Regions from separate parts of the Streptomyces sp. NPDC002092 genome, predicted to be linked through region 2. Evidence: riboswitches for the same ligand, from Rfam matches in the RefSeq annotation. Region 2 holds a riboswitch; each other region holds the start of a gene.
The links. Region 2 has a riboswitch for cobalamin ahead of ACWCRD_RS18430 (CbtB domain-containing protein). Riboswitches for the same ligand answer to the same signal wherever they lie in the genome.
Positions count from the first base shown of each region.

Region 1: linked by a shared signal. The riboswitch ahead of ACWCRD_RS31930 (ribonucleoside-diphosphate reductase subunit alpha) and the one ahead of ACWCRD_RS18430 (CbtB domain-containing protein) in region 2 are both predicted to bind cobalamin.
Region 3: linked by a shared signal. The riboswitch ahead of ACWCRD_RS20975 (prenyltransferase/squalene oxidase repeat-containing protein) and the one ahead of ACWCRD_RS18430 (CbtB domain-containing protein) in region 2 are both predicted to bind cobalamin.
Region 4: linked by a shared signal. The riboswitch ahead of ACWCRD_RS21650 (cobalamin biosynthesis protein) and the one ahead of ACWCRD_RS18430 (CbtB domain-containing protein) in region 2 are both predicted to bind cobalamin.

Region 1 is NZ_JBSFDG010000015.1:198,804-203,648, reverse strand. It holds gene ACWCRD_RS31935 (ribonucleotide-diphosphate reductase subunit beta) at 1-215, opposite strand, end outside; gene ACWCRD_RS31930 (ribonucleoside-diphosphate reductase subunit alpha) at 215-2,587, opposite strand; cobalamin riboswitch at 2,712-2,840, opposite strand; gene ACWCRD_RS31925 (GNAT family N-acetyltransferase) at 2,903-3,403, opposite strand; gene mctP (monocarboxylate uptake permease MctP) at 3,478-4,845, opposite strand, start outside.
Region 2 is NZ_JBSFDG010000007.1:261,973-266,817, forward strand. It holds gene ACWCRD_RS18420 (acyl-CoA dehydrogenase family protein) at 1-619, opposite strand, end outside; gene ACWCRD_RS18425 (CbtA family protein) at 759-1,514, opposite strand; gene ACWCRD_RS18430 (CbtB domain-containing protein) at 1,540-1,761, opposite strand; cobalamin riboswitch at 1,797-1,925, opposite strand; gene ACWCRD_RS18435 (histidine phosphatase family protein) at 2,058-2,633, shown strand; gene ACWCRD_RS18440 (ferredoxin) at 2,637-3,008, opposite strand; gene ACWCRD_RS18445 (DUF6479 family protein) at 3,108-3,473, shown strand; gene ACWCRD_RS18450 (TetR/AcrR family transcriptional regulator) at 3,568-4,176, opposite strand; gene ACWCRD_RS18455 (galactose-binding domain-containing protein) at 4,204-4,845, opposite strand, start outside.
Region 3 is NZ_JBSFDG010000008.1:357,759-362,603, reverse strand. It holds gene ACWCRD_RS20995 (MBL fold metallo-hydrolase) at 1-751, shown strand, start outside; partial or broken gene ACWCRD_RS20990 (nuclear transport factor 2 family protein) at 794-1,240, shown strand; gene ACWCRD_RS20985 (RidA family protein) at 1,235-1,648, shown strand; gene ACWCRD_RS20980 (hypothetical protein) at 1,658-1,924, opposite strand; cobalamin riboswitch at 2,040-2,170, shown strand; gene ACWCRD_RS20975 (prenyltransferase/squalene oxidase repeat-containing protein) at 2,290-3,483, shown strand; gene ACWCRD_RS20970 (SCO2322 family protein) at 3,480-4,115, shown strand; gene ACWCRD_RS20965 (energy-coupling factor transporter transmembrane component T) at 4,108-4,845, shown strand, end outside.
Region 4 is NZ_JBSFDG010000009.1:58,440-63,284, forward strand. It holds gene ACWCRD_RS21640 (anion permease) at 1-966, shown strand, start outside; gene ACWCRD_RS21645 (hypothetical protein) at 1,001-1,228, shown strand; cobalamin riboswitch at 1,380-1,521, shown strand; gene ACWCRD_RS21650 (cobalamin biosynthesis protein) at 1,622-2,674, shown strand; gene ACWCRD_RS21655 (cobyric acid synthase) at 2,671-4,182, shown strand; gene cobN (cobaltochelatase subunit CobN) at 4,179-4,845, shown strand, end outside.

The DNA of each region.
Region 1 (4,845 bases), on a different contig from region 2:
GCGAAGAAGGCGACGAGGCGGCCGATCAGGTGCTGCTCGGCGGGCGTGAGCTTCGCGAGGTCGGCGACGTCCGAGTGGAGGTCGACCTCCTCCACGGTCCAGGTGTTCTTGATGGCGTCCCGGTAGCGCTCGTAGAAGTCCGGGTAGCGCATGGGGCGCAGGGTCAGCTCGAAGCCCGGGTCGAGAAGGTTCTGGGAACGGGTGGTGCTGGTCATCACTGGCAGGCCTCGCAGGACTCGGGGTTTTCCAGGGAGCAGGCGACGGCCTCGGGGTCGGCCGCCTGCTGGACGGGGACGGTGGCCCGGGCGGCGCGGGCGATGCGGGTCGCCGGGCGGGAGCGCAGGTAGTACGTCGTCTTCAGGCCCTGTTTCCAGGCGTACGCGTACATCGAGGAGAGCTTGCCGATGGTCGGCGTCTCCAGGAACAGGTTCAGGGACTGGGACTGGTCGAGGAACGGCGTGCGGGCCGCCGCCATGTCGATCAGGCCGCGCTGCGGGATCTCCCACGCCGTGCGGTACAGGGCGCGTACGTCGGCCGGGATCCAGGTGAAGTCCTGCACCGAGCCGTTCGCCTCGCGCAGGGCCTCGCGGGTGCGGGCGTCCCAGACACCGAGCTCCTTGAGGTCCTTCACCAGGTAGGAGTTGACCTGGAGGAACTCGCCGGAGAGCGTCTCGCGCTTGAACAGGTTGGAGACCTGCGGCTCGATGCACTCGTACACGCCCGCGATCGACGCGATGGTCGCGGTGGGGGCGATCGCGAGGAGGAGCGAGTTGCGCATGCCGACGGTCGCGATGCGCTCCCGCAGGGCCGCCCAGCGCTCCGGCCAGGTGAGTTCGGTGTCGTAGTGGTCGGGGTGCAGGACGCCGCGGGCCGTACGGGTCTTCTCCCAGGCCGGCAGCGGTCCGCTCCGCTCGGCGAGGTCGGCGGAGGCCTCGTACGCGGCGAGCATGATGCGCTCGGCGATACGGGTGGACAGGGCCTTGGCCTCGGGGGAGTCGAACGGCAGGCGCAGCTTGAAGAAGACGTCCTGGAGGCCCATCGCGCCCAGGCCCACGGGGCGCCAGCGGGCGTTGGAGCGGCCCGCCTGCTCGGTGGGGTAGAAGTTGATGTCGACCACGCGGTCCAGGAAGGTCACGGCCGTGCGGACCGTCTCGTCCAGCCGTTCCCAGTCGATGTCCCCACCGGCCACGAACGCGCCGAGGTTGACCGAGCCCAGGTTGCAGACCGCCGTCTCGCCGTCGTTCGTGACCTCCAGGATCTCCGTGCAGAGGTTGGAGGAGTGGACGACATGGCCCGGCTCGGCCGTCTGGTTGGCGGTGCGGTTGGCGGCGTCCTTGAAGGTCATCCAGCCGTTGCCGGTCTGGGCGAGGGTGCGCATCATGCGGCCGTAGAGGTCGCGGGCCGGGATGGTCTTCTTCGCGAGCCCCGCCTCCTCCGCCCTGCGGTAGGCGGCGCCGAACTCCTCGCCCCACAGGTCCACCAGCTCCGGCACGTCCGCCGGGGAGAACAGGGACCACTGCCCGTCGGCGTTCACGCGGCGCATGAACTCGTCCGGGACCCAGTGCGCGAGGTTCAGGTTGTGCGTACGGCGGGCGTCCTCACCGGTGTTGTCGCGCAGCTCCAGGAACTCCTCGATGTCCGAGTGCCAGGTCTCCAGGTAGACGGCGGCCGCACCCTTGCGCCGGCCGCCCTGGTTCACGGCGGCGACCGAGGCGTCGAGGGTCTTCAGGAACGGGACGATGCCGTTGGAGTGGCCGTTGGTGCCGCGGATGAGGGAGCCGCGGGCGCGGATGCGGCTGTACGACAGACCGATGCCGCCCGCGTGCTTCGAGAGGCGGGCGACCTGGTGGTAGCGGTCGTAGATGGAGTCCAGCTCGTCGAGTGGGGAGTCGAGGAGGTAGCAGGACGACATCTGGGGGTGCCGGGTGCCGGAGTTGAAGAGGGTGGGGGAGGAGGGAAGGTAGTCGAGGCGGCTCATCAGGCCGTAGAGCGCGGCCACTTCGTCCACCGAGCGGCTGCCCGTCTTTGAATCAGATGCAGTGTCTTCGGCCAGTCCGCTCGCCACCCGCAGCATGAAGTGCTGGGGCGTCTCGATGACCTTGCGGGTGAGGGGGTGCCGGAGCAGGTAGCGGCTGTGGAGCGTGCGCAGGCCGAAGTAGCCGAAGCGGTCGTCGGCTTCGAGGTCGATCAGCGCGTCGAGGCGGTGGGCGTGGACCCGTACGAACTCGGCCGTGCGGTCGGCGATCAGCCCCTCCCGATGGCCCACGGCGACGGACTCCGTGAACGACATGACGCCCTGCGAGGCGGCCTCCGCGGCGATGCCGATCGTCAGCAGCCTGGCTGCCAGCCTGCTGTACGCGGGGTCCTCCGAGATGAGCCCGGCCGCCGCCTCCGTGGCCAGTTCGCGCAGCTGCGTCTCGTCCGCACGGGCGGACCGGCCGCGCAGCGCGGCGGCGGCGACCCGGCCGGGGTCGGCGTCGGGGAGGTCGGCGGTCAGCTCGGTCAGGGTCCGCAGCAGCGCGGCTCCCAGGCCGTCGTCGGACACGGCGGCGCTGGCTGAAACCGGGTCTGCTGGCGCGATGGTCACGTGAGGCTCTCCCTCGCTCGGCACGGGGGCCTTGCGGAGGGCAGGGGGCAGTCACGAGCGCACACGGCGTCGCGTCCACCGGCCCACTCCACGAGGCCCGGACGTCGAAGCACCCGGGCCGGATGGGCCGGGCACACCGTCGGCAGGTCCTCGGACTGACGCCCATATGCGCGCGAACACCTATGGGTACACCGTTGCGGGACAGTTCCGGATTCACACCGGATTCCCCTGCGGCGACAGCGAGCATGAGCATACATCTTGTGCCGGGTGAGGACAGCACCCCCATATGTTGTGTCGCGGCGACTTCGGAGCGTGTCAGAGTGTCAACTCATAGGTGAGGAGCGTGAACTCGGCGCCCGGGATCGGCTTCCAGTCGCGCTCGGGGGCGCGGACGAAGCCGGCGCGCTCGTAGATGCGGTGGGCGGCGTGCATGACGGGCTGGGTGCACAGGACGATGCCGGAGCACTCCGCGGCTCTTGCCCGGTCGACACAGGCGCGTACGAGGGCTTCTCCGGCGCCTCGGCCGCGCGCTGCCCGGTCGACGGCCAGCATGCGTATCTCGGCCTCTCCCGGGCCGGCCAGATCCGCCATGGGGCCGCCGGACGGGACGTAGGCGACGCCGCCGATCGGCCGGCCGCCCAGGTCGGCCACCAGCACCTCCGCGGCTGCCGCCCGCTTGGCGACGTCCCTCAACTCGGCCAGATACCAGTCGCTTTCACCGAAGGTGAGCAGGCCGTCCTGCAGATAGGCCTGGGCGGTGATCTCACCGAGGACCTCGTACTCACCGGGTTCCGCCTGTCTGATCACGATGTCCATGGTCCCGAGTCTGCCGGACGGGTACGACAACGGGCCGCCGGATTTCTCCGACGGCCCGCTGATCGCCGTGACCGCTAGTGGGACGCGCCCGCCGTCGCCGGCGGCAGCTCCACCTGGACGCCCGGGTCGCCCGCGTCCGCCGTGTAGTCGTCCGGCTTCGTCTCGTCGACGCCCTCCGGGGCCTTCAGGGCCTTGAGTACGAAGGTCAGGACCACCGTCACCAGAACGTTCAGGACGAACGCCGTGAGGCCGATGTAGCCGATCTGGCCGATGCCGGGGATCGCCGCGTTGGAGCCGCCGAAGTGCTTCTGCGTGGGCGAGGCGACGCCGTACGCGGCGAGGGTGCCGTAGACCATGCCGACCGCCCAGCCCGCGAGCAGCGCCCAGCGGTGGAACCAGCGCGTGAACAGGCCGCCGACCAGGGCCGGGAATGTCTGCAGGATCCAGATGCCGCCCAGCAGCTGGAAGTTGATGGCGACCGTCTTGTCCATCGTCAGGACGAAGACCAGGGCGCCCACCTTCACCAGCAGCGAGACCAGCTTGGAGACCTTGGTCTCCTGTTCCGGCGTCGCGTCCGGCTTGATGAAGTCCTTGTAGATGTTGCGGGTGAAGAGGTTCGCGGCCGCGATCGACATGATCGCCGCCGGGACGAGGGCGCCGATCCCGATGGCCGCGAAGGCCACGCCCGCGAACCAGCTCGGGAACATGTCCTCGAACAGCTGAGGGATCGCCAGCTGCCCGTTGGTGACCTTGACCCCCGCCGCGATCGCCATGAAGCCGAGCAGCGCGAGCAGGCCCAGCATCAGCGAGTACAGCGGAAGGATGGTGGTGTTGCGCCGGATCACGTCACGGCTCTTCGAGGACAGCGTCGCGGTGATCGAGTGCGGGTACATGAACAGCGCGAGCGCGGAGCCCAACGCCAGCGTGGCGTACGTCCACTGGTTCGCCTCGGCCGGGACCAGCGCCCCGCGCGGCTTCCCCGTCGCCGGGTTGGTCGCGCTGAAGGCCTCGCCCGCCTTGGCGAAGATGTGGTCGAACCCGCCCAGCTTGATCGGGATGTAGATGATCGCGACGGCGATGACGATGTAGATCAGCGCGTCCTTCACGAACGCGATCAGCGCGGGCGCGCGCAGACCCGACGAGTACGTGTACGCCGCCAGCACACCGAAGGCGATCAGCAACGGCAGGTCCTTCACGAACCAGTTGGAGCCCGCGTCGCCGCCGATCCCCATGACGTCGAGGACCGCCTGGATGCCCACCAGCTGCAGGGCGATGTACGGCATCGTCGCCAGGATGCCGGTGACGGCCACCGCCAGCGACAGCCCCTTCGAGCCGAAGCGGCCGCGCACGAAGTCCGAGGTGGTCACGTACCCGTGCCGGTGCGAGACCGACCACAGGCGGGGCAGGAAGGTGAAGATCAGCGGGTACACCAGGATCGTGTA
Region 2 (4,845 bases):
AGCCGGGGTCGGTGGTGGGGACGAGGAGCATGGTGATGCCCTTGTGGGGCGGGGCGTCGGGGTCGGTGCGGGTCGCCAGCCACACCCAGTCCGCGGTGTCGCCGTTGGTGGTCCAGATCTTCTGCCCGTTGACGACGTACTCTCCCCCACTCTCGAATTCGCTCGAGCGGGAGGTGCCCCCATCGTCGCGTACGGCGCGCGTCTTCAGGGACGCGAGATCGGTCCCCGCGTCGGGCTCGCTGTAGCCGATCGCGAAGTCGATCTCGCCGGCGAGGATCTTGGGCAGGAAGTACGCCTTCTGTTCGTCCGTGCCGAACTGCATGATCGTCGGGCCGACGGTGTTCAGCGCCATCAGCGGCAGCGGTACGCCGGCCTGGGCGGCCTCGTCGAAGAAGATGAACTGCTCCATGGCGGTGAGCCCGCGCCCGCCGTACTCCTTCGGCCAGCCCACGCCGAGCCAGCCGTCCGTGCCCAGGCGCCGGATGGTCTGGCGGTAGAAGCGTTTCTGGGCGGCCGGGTCGCCGTGCCGGGCGTAGGCGTTGTCCGGCACCAACTCGGCGAAGTACGAGCGCAGTTCGGTGCGCAGCCGCTGCTGCTCGGGCGTGTATTCGAGGTGCACGGCGCCTCCAGGCTTCCCAGGCCGGTCCTGACGGCGCACACCGTAGAACGTGTTCCAGAAATTGGGAATGGCGAGGGACAGGGAAAGGGCCCCTGGTCGATGACCGGGGGCCCTTTGCCGAGTGACCTGGTGGAACCGGTCAGTGGGCGACGGGAGTTGCCTGGGTGGCGCCGTTCGCCCGCACCGGTTCCGGGACGAGAAGGCGCTCCGCCAGCACCCCGAAGACCAGCCCGAAGGAGGTCCACAGGGTCAACTGGACGGCCAGGGCCGCCAGCCGGAACTGCCACAGCAGGGTGGCGGAGAAGTCCTTGGGGACCTCGTTGAAGGACGGCAGGAACGCGTACGCGAGCCCGATGGCGAGGACGAGGAACGCGCCCGCGGCGAGCGTCGCGTTCCAGTTGCCCAGGCGGGGCGCGAGGCGCTTGCCCAGGATGACGGCGGCGACGGCCAGCAGCACGCTCAGCACCACCATCAGGAAGTACAGCGTGGTGCGCTTGCCGATGGTGTCGGGGTCGCCGACGGACGGCGGGTTGGCCGGGTACTTCAGGAACGGCACGACGTACACGCTGATCAGCCCGGCGGCCGCCAGGAGCAGCGCGCTCGCGCGCGGCCCGAAGCGGCCGATGCGGCCGAGCGCGAAGCAGTACGCGAGGGCGGCGATGCCACCGAACGCGACGCCGTAGACCAGGACACCGGTGGACAGGCCCGCGGTGGACTGCATCGTGCGGCTGACGGCTTCGACGCCGTGCTCATGGGAGTGCGCCTCCTCGTAGGCGATGGCCGCGTCCACGCGCGGTTCACCGAGGAAGTAGGCGACGACGAGGGCGAGCAGGCCCGCGGCGAGTCCCGCGAGCATGCCGCGCACCAGGAGGTTGCGGACGGTTGCCGAGTTCATGGGCGGCTGTGCTTTCTCGCCGCCCTCAGTGGCAGGGGAAGCCGAGCAGGTGGCGGGCGTCGTGCACCCACTCGTGGACGTTGTCCCCGCTCATCACGGAGGTGGCGCCCTGCTCGGCGCCGACGAAGTAGAGCAGAACCAGCATCAGGATGCCGAAGAAGACCGCCCAGGGGACGATCGCGCCGATCGGCAGCTTTGCCGGTACGGCGGTGGGGGTGGTGGTCGGCTGAGCGACAGACTGCGCCATGGCAGGCCCTCCTGGGGAACTCGCGTCCCGTCTCGGTGGTGCACGCGACGACGGGGCGGGTCTGACTCGCCCGGCACACACCCAGGGTGCGTGCCCGGCATACAGTGGCGCGACCGTGCCGGAATTCCACCGGCTTCCGCTGTGCCGTCGTCAATATCCACGAGAAGGTACCGCGAAGCAGAGGTGGGGCCAAGGGCGCACGGGACGGCCGTGAGCGCCCCCGGTGAGCCGCCTTCGCCGCCAGATCATGGTCAGTTCAAGGATTTCGGAGCGATCTCGAGCGCGGGAGTGGACACATGACGAGCCGAGTGATCTTGGTCTCACCTGCGATCACCGCGGCGCTCAGACAGGCCCGCTTCGACGACGGCTGCGCGCTGGACGCCGCCGGACTGCGGCAGGCACGGGCGGCCGCCGGCACGCTCCCGGCGGCGGAACGGGTCTGGGTCTCCCCCACCCTGCGCTGCCGCGAGACGGCCGTCGCTCTCGGCCTCGACGCCGTGGAGGCGCCGGAGTTGGCGGCACTGGATGCGGGCCGCTGGCGCGGTGCGACGCTGGCGGAGGTGAGCGAGCGTGAGCCGGAGGCGCTGGCCCGCTGGCTGTCGGACCCCGCCGCCGCGCCGCACGGCGGGGAGTCGGTGGTGGCGCTGTGCGACCGGGTGGCGGGCTGGCTGGAGACGGTCGCGCAGACGCACGGCCGGACCCTCGCCGTGGTCGAGCCCGAGGCCGCACGGGCCGCGGCGGTCCGGGCGCTCGGCGCGCCGGAGTCGGCGTTCTGGCGCGCGGACGTCCCGCCGCTGACGGCGATCGAGCTCAGCGGCAGGTCCGGGCGCTGGAACGTGCGCCTCGGGCAGCCGGTCGGGGCGCCGTGGTGAGCGTCAGTTCAGCGTGGCGAGGAATTCCGTGCACACATCGGCGCACTGCCGGCAGGCCTTCGCGCCGTCCTCGGCACCCGGCAGCCGGTCGAAGGCATGCGCGCACTCCAGGCACACGGTGCGGCACCACTCCACCTGGATGCGGATGGCGGCCTCGTCCAGGCGGTTCTGCTCGGACAGCACACGGCAGGTCGCGTCGCACACCTCCGCGCACATGATGCCCTTGCGTCGTACGAGTTCCTGCTCCTCCGTGCCGTCCGGGTCCACGAGGCTTGCGCGCAGAGCACACGCGCGTGCGCACTCGGTGCACGCCTGCGCACAGGCGAAGCGGTCCTCCAGGAAGCGGAAGAGCTCCTGCTGGGTCGTCGAAGTCACACCTGGCGGGTTGCCTTCGCCGATCGCCTCAAACACCGGTGACCGCGGTCCGGCCGCTCGGTTCGGTTGGCACCGGGTCCCATGGGTACCCGCGAGCCCATGAGCACCTCATGGATGGACATCGCCGCAGGCCGCGGCGCACTCGGAATCGGCCTGGTCGTCGTGGGGGTGGCGGTCGTGGCCCTGCTGATCGGTGCCTTCTTCCTGGGCGCCCGCATCCGTCGCCGCGAACCCGCTCCGCCACGCCCGGAGGATCAGCCGCAGCTGCCGGACGACGGCCCGGTCCGCGAGGTACAAGAGAACCGCGAACCCGCCGAGATCCCCCGCAGCGAGCACCGGCTCACCCCGCACGAGCTGCCCGGTCACGGCAATACACCGAGCAGGACGAGTGCCTCGCAGAAGCGGAAGCGCTGGAGCGAGGGCAACAGCGGGGCCTTCGGCAGCGGCGGACCGGGCACCCGCTGACCTCGGCACCGCCCCTCGCGAAGGGGAGGGCTGTCGTGCGTCTGCTGTGACCAGGGCCTGTCGTTCGGCTCCTCTGCTGTTCCGAACGACAGCTCTAGGCCCGGCGAAGATCGTCATCGACCAGGCCGGCGATGTGGGTCGTGACCGTGTCGAGGATGTCGGCCCAGGCCGACTGGTCGCCGAGGACGAGGTAGTTGAGCGTCAGCCCGTCGGTCATGGCGGCCAGATAGCGGGCCAGCACCGACGCGGGGACGGCAAGTCGGAGGCCCATGGTGCGGCGCAGCCCGTCGATGAGCTCGGTGTAGGCGGCGCCGTACAGCTCGTACTGCCGTCGCGCCAGGTGCTCGAAACCCGGCTCGCGCAGGGCGTACTGGGTGAGTTCGTACGTAAGCATGTGCTCGTCGGGGTGGCTGCGGACGTGGTCCCAGTACGCCTGGAAACCGGCCCGGACGGTCTCCTCCAGCGTGGCCCTGGGCCGCAGGACCTCCTTCACCACGGTCACCGAGTGATCGGTGAGGGTGGTGATGACGGCCTCGACCAGGGCCTGCTTGGAGTCGAAGCAGTAGTGGAAGACGCTCAGGGACACGCCCGCCTCGGCGGCGATGGACCGGGTCGTCGTCCTGGCGACACCGTCCCGGGCCATCGCCCTGATCGCCGCTTCCGTCAGCTGTCTGCGCCGCTCGGCCGACGGCATGCGTGCCATGTGTGTCCTCGGGGGTGGTGACGGACCTCAGGCGCTGTGGACGCCCACTTCGTACAGCGAGTATCCCCAGTCGGTGCCGCGCTGCAGGCCGTGGATGCGGACGTAGCGGGCCGGTGTGCCAGTGAAGCGGGCGGTGTCCAGACCGCCGTCGCCGGACGTGGTGGACCAGACGGTCTGCCAGTCGGTGCCGTCGGTGGAGAGTTCGATGCGGTACGACTTGCCGTATGCACGCTCCCAGGCCAGCGTGACCCGGCTGACCCGGTGGGTCGCGCCCAGGTCGACCTGCCACCACTGGTCGTCGCTCCAGTCGCTCGCCCAGCGGGTGCCGTCGTCACCGTCGACGGCCCGGCCCGGCTGGTAGCTGGTGAACGGATTCCACTCGGACGAACTGGCGGTGGCGGTCGCGCCCTTGGCGAGGTTGACGGATGCCTGGTGCTGCTCGGTCGCCCCCCAGGTGTCGAGGTAGGACTCGGCGCCCCGCATCAGGTCGTTCACCACGCCCTGGCCACCGTTGAGCCGGATGTCCTCGATCCAGTCGGGGATCATGCCGACGTGGGCCGCACCGTCGGTGTTGAAGTCGAAGGTGCGCTCACCGGTTGTCTGCCGGTCGATGACCGAGCCGCCGTCTGCGCTCCTGAAGGGGTACGTGACCTTGTTGGGGGCGTCGGC
Region 3 (4,845 bases), on a different contig from region 2:
GATCGCCATGCATGCCGCGGACACGGCGATCGTGCGGCGCACCCGCGACACCCGGCCGGGACGCTGGTTCGCGTACATGACCGACAAGCTGATCGCCGCCGGCGCCCCCGAGGAGCACGTGGCGCCGCTGCGCGACGCAGCCCCCCGCACCACTCTGCCGGGCTTCTCCCCCGCCCTGCCCGACCGGGAGATCGTCCCCGCCGAGCTGCTCGACCTCCCGGGCCGCCGGCTGCGCGCGATCTGGACGCCGGGGCACACCCCCGGCCACGTCTGCCTGCACCTGGAGGAGCAGCATCCGGGTCAACTCCCGGGCCACGGGCGGCTGTTCTCCGGCGATCACCTGCTCCCCGAGATCACCCCGCACATCGGCCTGTACGAGGACCCCGACGACACCACGGTCACCGACCCCCTCGGCGACTACCTCGACTCCCTCGAACGCGTCGGCCGTCTCGCCCCCGCCGAGGTGCTCCCCGCCCACCAGCACGTGTTCGCCGACGCTCCCGCCCGCGTACGGGAGTTGCTGGACCATCACGAGGAGCGGCTCACCGGCCTCAGGGCCCTCCTGGTGGAGCCGCTCACCCCCTGGCAGGTCGCCGAGCGCATGGAATGGAACCGGCCCTGGGCCCAGATCCCGTACGGGTCGCGGAACATCGCGGTCTCGGAGGCCGAAGCGCATCTGCGGCGGCTGGTGAAGCTGGGGCGGGCGGAGGCGGTGGCGGGGAGCGGCCCGGTGACGTACGTGGCGGTGTAAAGCGGTCGCGTCCGGTGATCCGCCGCTGGTACCAACGGTCCCATGGACCCGTTGCAGCAACTCCTCGCCGAACGCGCCTGCGAGCGTCTGATCCTCGACTTCGTCCACCGCCTCGACCTCGGCGAACCGGCCTCCGTGGCCGAGCTGTTCACGGAGGACGGCTGGTGGGAGTGGCCCCCTCCGGGGGACGGCCGGCGGTCCGAGGGACGGGAGGCGCTGCGGAAGTACTTCGGCGCGCGTCCCGCGGACAAGCTCTCGCGGCGGGTGATGTCCAACATCCGCACCACGGTGACCTCGGCGGACACGGCCGAGGCCACCTCGTACTTCACGACGTACCGGATCGAAGGCTGGACGGGCGGCATGGTCTTGGCCGGCCCTCCCGTCCAAGTGGGCCACTACGAGGACACCTTCCGCCGCGTCGACGGCCGCTGGCTGCTCGCCTCCCGCACCCTGCACCTCCCCTTCGGCGGCCCGACCCCGCACATCGGCCGCGGCCCCCTCGAACCCGTCCGCACCGACCGCGCGCCCTACGTCCCCTTCGCCGACGGCAGCGCGCCGCCGCTGTCCCAAGGGGTGCGCAGCGGTCCGCTGCTGTTCACCTCCGGGCAGGGCCCGCTGGATCCCGCGACCGGGAAGATGCCCGCGGACTTCGGCGCGCAGGCGCGGCAGGTGCTCGCCAACGTCGAGGCCGTCGTCGCGGCGGCGGGCGGCGACCGGCGGTCGATCACACGCTGCACCTGCTATCTGGCCGACCGCACCCACTTCGCCGAGTTCAACCGCGTCTACCGGGCCTTCTTCACGGACTGCTCACCCTTGCCCGCTCGTACGACGGTGGTGGCGGAGCCGGTCCGGGAGGGGGTGCTGGTGGAGGTGGACGCGGTGGCCGTCGTCGGCTGAGCACGCCCCCTACGCGATCGCTCGTATCAACTCCTCTGCCTTTCCTAGGAGTTCGACCTCCTCTCGGCTCATCGTCGCGTTGGCCGCGCGCCGCCGTCGGGCCTCCGTCAGGCGCTCGTCGGTGAGGTGGGAGGGGCCGGCGAGGAGGGCGGCCGGCATGGCGCGGGCGGCGTCGGCGACCGGTTCGTTCCCGACGGCGACCTGCGCGAGGATCATGGCGGAGATGCCCCAGTCCAGGCCCGGGTGACCCTCCTCCGCATTCCTCCAGTCGATCACGTACGGCCCCTAGGACGTCACCATCACATTGTCGTTGATCCGGCCCGTGCCGAGCAGCCTCCCGTCGTCATGGGCCGAACATAGCGCCGCACGCCTCACAGGCGGCTCTCAGCGTTTTCCTACGGGCCGGTACAGTGGCCGGGTCGTCATCACGCCGTACGGGGGGAAGCCGGTGCAATTCCGGCGCTGACCCGCAACCGTGAAGCCGCCCCACGCCGGGCGGCCAGCCGGACTGCCCCGCGCGGTTGTGACCGGCTCACGTGCGTCGGCACCCGTCGGCGTGCGGCACCGTCGAGGCATACGGAGCCGAGCCGCCGGGGTCGTCCCGTGCTGCCCGCTCCCGCAGGGAGAGGCACCCGCCGATCATGAACGTCGTCCGCCGCAGCGCCGCGGCCCTGGCCGCCACCACCGTCGTACTCGGTGCAGCCGTCCCCGCCTTCGCCGCGTCCCCCTCGCCGTCCCTGCCCGCCGGGCTGTACGGCACCTCCGACCCGAAGTACGACGGCGTCTGGCGCCAGTCGCTGGCGCTGCTCGCGCAGGACACCGTGGGGGTGAAGCCGGCGGCGAAGGCGGTGGACTGGCTGGCGGGACAGCAGTGTGCCAACGGGGCGTTCGCGCCGTTCCGCGCGGACCCGGCGAAGGCCTGTGACGCGAAGCTCATGGTGGACACGAACAGCACGGGCGCCGCCGTGCAGGCCCTTGCCGCGCTCGGCGGACACGGGAGCGTCACCGGCAAGGCGGTCGCCTGGCTGAAGTCCGTGCAGAACGAGGACGGCGGCTGGGGCTACGCCCCGGGCGGAGCGAGTGACGCGAACTCGACGTCCGTCGTCATCGGCGCGCTGACCGCCGTGGGCGACAAGCCGGACCAGGTCGTGAAGGACGGCAAGTCCCCTTACGACGCCCTGCTGAAGCTCGCCCTCCCCTGCGGCGGCGACGGCTCGGGTGCCTTCGCCTTCCAGCCGGACAAGAAGGGCAGGCTGTCCGCCAACGCGGACGCGAGCGCGGCCGCGGTCGTGGGCGCACTCGGCAAGGGGCTGGCCGGGGACTCCCCCGAATCCACCGGCGCCACTCCGACGTGCAAGAAGGCCACCGGCCCCGAGCAGGCCGCGCAGAACGGTGCCGCGTACCTCGTCAAGGCCCTGGCCGAGGACAAGCACCTGACGTCGGCGCTGCCCGGCGCCAAGCCCCAGCCCGACTACGGCAACACGGCCGACGCGGTCCTCGCCCTCGCCACCGCGGGCCACGGCGACAAGGCTGCCGACGCCATGCGCTGGCTGGAGACCAACTCCGCCGCGTGGGCCCGGCAGGCCGGACCGGCCGCATACGCGGAGCTGATCCTCGCGGCGCACGCGGAGCACTTCGACGTCCACGACTTCGGCGGCCAGGACCTGGTCAAGCTCCTCAACGCGACCGGCCCCGCGCCCGCCAGGCACCGGCACAAGGCGGCCCACAGGGACGACTCCGGCGTCAGCGTCTGGTGGATGGTCGGCGTCGGCCTCGTCGGCGGCATCGGCGTCGGCTTCCTGATCAGCGGCCGCAAGAAGAAGGCGCAGCCGTGATACGCCGCTTCGCCCCGCTCCTCGCCGCCCTGTTCCTGACCCTGACCGGCAGCGGCCAGGCGCAGGCCGCCGGTTACCGCTACTGGTCCTTCTGGGACTACGACGCCGGTCACTGGACGTACGCCACCCAGGGCCCGGCCACCGCCCGCCCCTCCGACGGCGCCGTCCAGGGCTTCCGCTTCTCGGTGAGCGAGGACTCGGGCGACTCGGCGAAGCCGCGTGGGGCGGTGTCGTTCCCGGTGATCTGCGCGCGGACGCCCGCGCAGGACGGCAAGAAGCGCGTGGCGCTCGTCCTCGACTTCGGTACGGCGGCGGACGCACCGTCCGGGGAGACACCGCCGGTCCGTCGCACGGTCTGCGCGCGGGTGCCTGCCGACGGCACGACGGCGGATGCGCTGGCGGCGGTGGCGAAGCCGCTGCGGTACGACACGAACGCCCTGCTGTGCGCCATCGCCGGGTATCCGGAGAAGGGGTGCGGGGAGCAGGTCTCCGGCGGGAAGAAGCCGACAGCCGCCGCGCAGAAGGGGGACAAGACGGGCGGTCCGTCGGTCGGGCTGTTCGTGGGGGCGGGCGCAGTCGCGCTGCTGGCCGCAGCAGCCGTGTGGCAGGCACGGCGACGCAGGCATGCGTAGCCGCGCTGCCAAGCCCGCGCAAGCGGGCAATCGTGCCGCTCGCCCCCGTGGCCTGCGGGCATTCGTGCCGCCTGGGGCGGCACCCGACCCGAAGAACCGTCCCGCACAACTCCACCCCGGAGCCTGGTGGCTCTGGTCCCTGGGCCTGGGCACCGCAGCCACCCGCACCACCAACCCCCTCCTCCTCTCCCTCCTCATCACGGCGTCCGCGTACGTCGTCGTCACCTGCCGCCCCCGAACCCCCGGTTCCCACGCCTACTCCGCCTTCCTCAAACTCGCCCTCGCCGTCCTCCTCATCCGTCTCGTCTTCGCGGTCGCGCTCGGCTCCCCCATTCCCGGCACCCACGTGATCGCCACCCTCCCGGAACTCCCGCTCCCGCACTGGGCGCAGGGCATCCGCCTGGGCGGCAGGGTCACCGCCGAGTCGCTCCTCTTCGCCTTCTACGACGGCCTGAAACTGGCCACCCTCCTCATCTGCGTGGGCGCCGCGAACGCCCTCGCCAACCCGTCCCGTCTCCTCAAGTCCCTGCCCGGCGCCCTGTACGAGACCGGCGTCGCCGTGGTGGTCGCCCTCACCTTCGCCCCGAACCTCATCGCCGACGTCCAGCGGCTGCGCGCCGCCCGCCGTCTGCGCGGCCGCCCGGACAGCGGCATCCGCGGTCTGCTGCAGGTCGGGCTCCCCGTGCTTGAGGGCGCGTTGGAGCGTTCGGTCGCGCTCGCCGCCGCGATG
Region 4 (4,845 bases), on a different contig from region 2:
GTCGGGCTTCCCTCCAGTTCCTCGCACGCCCTGATGGGCGGCCTGATCGGCGCCACCGTCGCCTCGGCCGGCATGGGCGCGGTCCACGGTGACGTGCTCGTCACCAAGGTGCTCATCCCGGCGCTCGCCGCCCCGATCGTCGCGGGCCTCGCAGCGCTGCTCGCGACCCGGCTGTCGTATTCCCTGGGCACTCTCGGCAAGCAGGCCGACGGCAAGGCCGCCGAGAAGGGCTACCGCGTCGGCCAGATCGCCTCCGCCGGCCTGGTCTCGCTGGCCCACGGCACCAACGACGCACAGAAGACGATGGGCATCATCACCCTCGCCCTGGTCGCCGGCGGCGCCGTCGCTCCCAACTCCGACCCGCCCACCTGGGTCATCCTCTCCGCGGGCCTCGCCATCGCGCTCGGCACCTGGCTCGGCGGCTGGCGCATCATCCGCACCATGGGCAAGGGTCTGACCGAGCTCCAGCCGCAGCAGGGCTTCGCCGCCCAGACCAGTGCGGCCACGGTCATCCTGGCCTCCTCGCACCTCGGCTTCTCCCTCTCCACCACCCACTCCGTCTCCGGTTCGGTGATGGGCGCGGGCCTCGGCCGCAAGGGCGGAGTGGTCCGCTGGTCTACGGCGACCCGCATGCTCGTGGCCTGGTGCCTGACGCTGCCGGCCGCTGCGCTGGTCGGTGCGGGCGCGGAGTCCGTGACGGATCTCGGCGACTGGGGCACCGCCGTCGTCGCCGTCTTCCTGGTCGCCGCCAGCGCGGCCATCTGGAAGATCTCCCGGCGCGAGGTCGTCGACGCGTCGAACGTCAACGAGAGCGAGGAGCCGCCCGGCGTGGTGACCACGGCGATCGCCGCCGTGACCCCGCCCCCGGCGGGCACGGTGACCGAGGACCTGACGGCCACGATCCCCGCCCCGTCCTCCGTGACCGCCGTCCCCGACCCGGCGACCCCGCCGGCCGCGGCCGTCTGAGCCCGCCCACCCGGTACGAAGGAAGAGAAGCAGCATGAAGATCGACTGGGCAGCCCTGGGCTCCGTCTTCGGCGTCAGCCTCGCGGTCACGGTGGGCCTCGTGGCCCTGTTCACCCTCGGCATCATGGGCCTGTCGCGCCGCGAGCGGGCCGTGGCGCAGGGCAACTCGGCGTCCCTCGCGGTGGCCGGCGCGTACGTGGCCTTCGCGGGCTGCGCGGCGGCCGTGGCGTACGGAATCCATCTGGTGGTCACCAAGGCCTGAGGCCGCGGCCGGACCGGCCTTTCCCACCGTCCCTTGGGGCGAGGACGCACCCTTTCGTGCCTCCTCGCCCCATGGGTTTTTCATGCACGGTTCAGAGCGCCGGGTGTGGGCCTCAGCACACTCCCCCGTCGCAGGTCAACGGCAAGTTGACTGCCGTTCGGGGGCGTGGTGGACTGCCGAAGCCATCTACGGCGGCGCGAGAGGAAGCCGGTGCAAGTCCGGCGCGGTCCCGCCACTGTCACCGGGGTAGTAAGCCCCGGGAGCCAGGAACTCTCACCGCCGGTCTCGTCGAACCAGGGCGTGGACACCCTGAGTGAGGACATGTCGCCATGCCAGCCTGCCGTTTGAGGTTCAGGACCAGGTCGCTGCTCGACCCCACGGCCGGCTGAGCCGATGCGTGCCGATCGCGTCTTCGCGTACGGCGCCGCCGCCGGCCTCCTCGGTGACCATCTGCTCGGCGATCCGCGCCGTGGGCATCCGGTCGCCCTGTTCGGACGGGCCGCCGGGGCCGTGGAGCGGGTGTTGTGGCGGGACCATCGCGGGCGGGGCGCGCTGCACACCGCCGTGTGCGCCGGGAGCGCCATCGCGCTCGGTGTCGTCGCGCAGCGGGCCCTACGTCCGTCCCGTGCCGCCTCCCTCGCACTGACCGCGGCCGCCACCTGGGCCGTCGTCGGGGGGACTTCGCTCGCGCGCGAGGCCCGTGGCATCGGGCGTGCGCTGGAGGCCGGGGACGTCGAGGGCGCCCGGGCCAGGCTGCCGCATCTGTGCGGGCGGGATCCGCAGGCCCTGGACGCCGACGGGATCGCGCGGGCGGTTGTGGAGTCCGTCGCCGAGAACACGTCCGATGCCGTCGTGGGGGCGCTGGTGTGGGGGGCCGTGGGCGGGGTGCCGGGACTGCTCGGGTTCCGGGCCGTCAACACGCTCGACGCCATGGTGGGGCACAAGTCGGCCAAGTACCGGCGGTACGGGTGGGCTTCGGCGCGGCTGGACGATGTCGCGGGGTGGCCGGGGGCCCGTCTGACCGCCGTGCTGGCGGCCGTCGCGGGGGGTGACCGCCGGGGGGCGGTGCGGGTGTGGCGTTCTGACGCCGCGAAGCATCCCAGCCCCAACGCCGGGCCCGTGGAGGCGTCGTTCGCCGGGGCGCTGGGGGTGCGGCTGGGCGGGACCTTGTCGTATGGGGGGCGGGTCGAGCATCGGCCTGTGCTGAACGCGGAGGGGCGGGCTGTGGAGGTCGGGGACATCGAGCGGGCTGTGCGGTTGTCGCGGCGGGTGGGGTGGCTGGCGTTGGGGGTCAGTGCGGCTGGGGCGGTGCTGCGGGGCCGGGTCGCACGGCGCCCGGCGGTGGGGGCTGTGCCCACCCTCCCCCACTCTCGGCTTCACTCGAGCGGGGGGACCCCCATCGCCCCAGCGGAACGACTGCCCACAGCCTTCGGCGGTGCGTCATGAGCGGCGGGGGGCTTCTTGTTGCCGGTACGACCTCCGATGCCGGGAAGAGTGTCGTCACCGCCGGGATCTGTCGTTGGCTGGTGCGGCAGGGGGTCAAGGTTGCGCCCTTCAAGGCGCAGAACATGTCCCTGAATTCGTTCGTGACGCGCGAGGGTGCCGAGATCGGGCGGGCTCAGGCCATGCAGGCGCAGGCCTGCCGGGTCGAACCGACCGCGCTGATGAACCCCGTGCTGCTCAAGCCCGGTGGCGAGCAGAGCAGCCAGGTCGTGCTGATGGGCAAGCCCGTCGGCGAGCTGAGTGCGCGCGGGTATCACGGTGGGCGGCAGCAGCAGCTTCTGGGGACCGTGCTCGACTGTCTCGCCGAGTTGCGGGGCACGTATGACGCCGTGATCTGTGAGGGTGCGGGTTCTCCCGCCGAGATCAACCTGCGCCGGACCGACATCGTGAACATGGGGATCGCCCGCAACGCACGGCTTCCCGTGCTCGTGGTCGGTGACATCGACCGCGGCGGGGTCTTCGCCTCCTTCTTCGGAACCGTCGCCCTGCTCTCGCCCGAGGACCAGGAGCTGGTCGCCGGGTTCCTCGTCAACAAGTTCCGGGGTGACGTCAGCCTCCTGGAGCCAGGGCTGGACATGCTGCACGGCCTCACCGGACGGCGCACCTACGGCGTCCTGCCCTTCCAGCACGGCCTCGGCATCGACGAGGAGGACGGGTTGCGGGTCTCGCTCCGGGGGACGGTGCGGGAGTCGAACGTGGCGCCGCCCGTCGGCGAGGACGTGCTGCGGGTCGCCGTGTGCGCGATCCCGCTGATGTCCAACTTCACCGACGTGGACGCCCTGGCCGCCGAACCGGGCGTCGTGGTGCGGTTCGTGGACCGGCCCGAGGAACTCGCCGACGCCGACCTCGTCGTCGTACCGGGGACCCGGGGAACGGTGAAGGCCCTGGAGTGGCTGCGCGAGCGGGGACTTGCCGACGCCCTGGTCCGCAGGGCCGCCGAACAGCGGCCCGTCCTCGGCATCTGCGGTGGCTTCCAGGTGCTCGGCGAGCACATCGAGGACGAGGTCGAGAGCCGGCGCGGGCATGTCGAAGCGCTCGGAGTGCTGCCCGTGCGGGTGCGGTTCGCCCGCGAGAAGACCCTCACCCGGCCCGTCGGGGAAGCCCTCGGCGAGCACGTCGAGGGATACGAGATCCATCACGGGGTCGCCGACATAGGCGGAGGGGAAGCCTTCCTGGACGGCATCCGCGTCGGGCAGACCTGGGGCACGCACTGGCACGGTTCGCTGGAGTCGGACGGCTTCCGGCGGGCCTTTCTGCGCGAGGTGGCGGCCGCCGCGGGCCGTCGTTTCGTACCGGCGCCCGACACCTCGTTCGCCGCGCTGCGCGAGGAGCAGCTCGACCGGCTCGGCGACCTGATCGAACAACACGCGGACACGGACGCGCTGTGGCGGCTCATCGAGTCGGGCGCGCCGCAAGGACTGCCTTTCATTCCACCGGGAGCGCCCGCATGAGCACAGTGTTGTTGTTGTCGACCGCCGACACGGATCTGTTGGCCGCCCGGGCCTCGTCCGGTGCCGACTACCGGATCGGCAACCCGACCCGGGTGGATGTGACGGAGGAGCTGCCCGGCCTCCTCGACGGCGCCGACATCGCCGTCGTACGGCTGCTGGGCGGGAAGCGGGCCTGGGAGGACGGGCTCGCCGCGCTCAGGGCGTCCGGGATCCCGACCGTGCTGCTCGGCGGGGAGGCCGTCCCCGACGCAGAGCTGATGGCCGAGTCGTCCGTGCCCGCCGGTGTCGTGGCGGAGGCGCTCAGGTACCTCGTCGAGGGCGGGCCCGCCAACCTGACGGAACTCGCCCGGTTCCTGTCCGACACCGTGCTGCTGACCGGCGAGGGTTTCGTCGAGCCGCAGAAGATGCCGGAATACGGCATCCACGGCGAGCGCCCGTTCGTCGAGGGCCGCCCGACCGTCGGCGTGCTCTTCTACCGGGCCCATGAGCTGAGCGGCAACACCGCCTTCGTGGACACCCTGTGCGACGCGATCGAGGCGAAGGGCGCCAACGCCCTTCCCGTCTACTGCGGTTCGCTGCGCGGTGCGGACGCCGGGCTGTACGAGATCCTCGGCCGGACCGACGCCCTGGTCGCCACCGTCCTCGCCGCCGGCGGCACACATG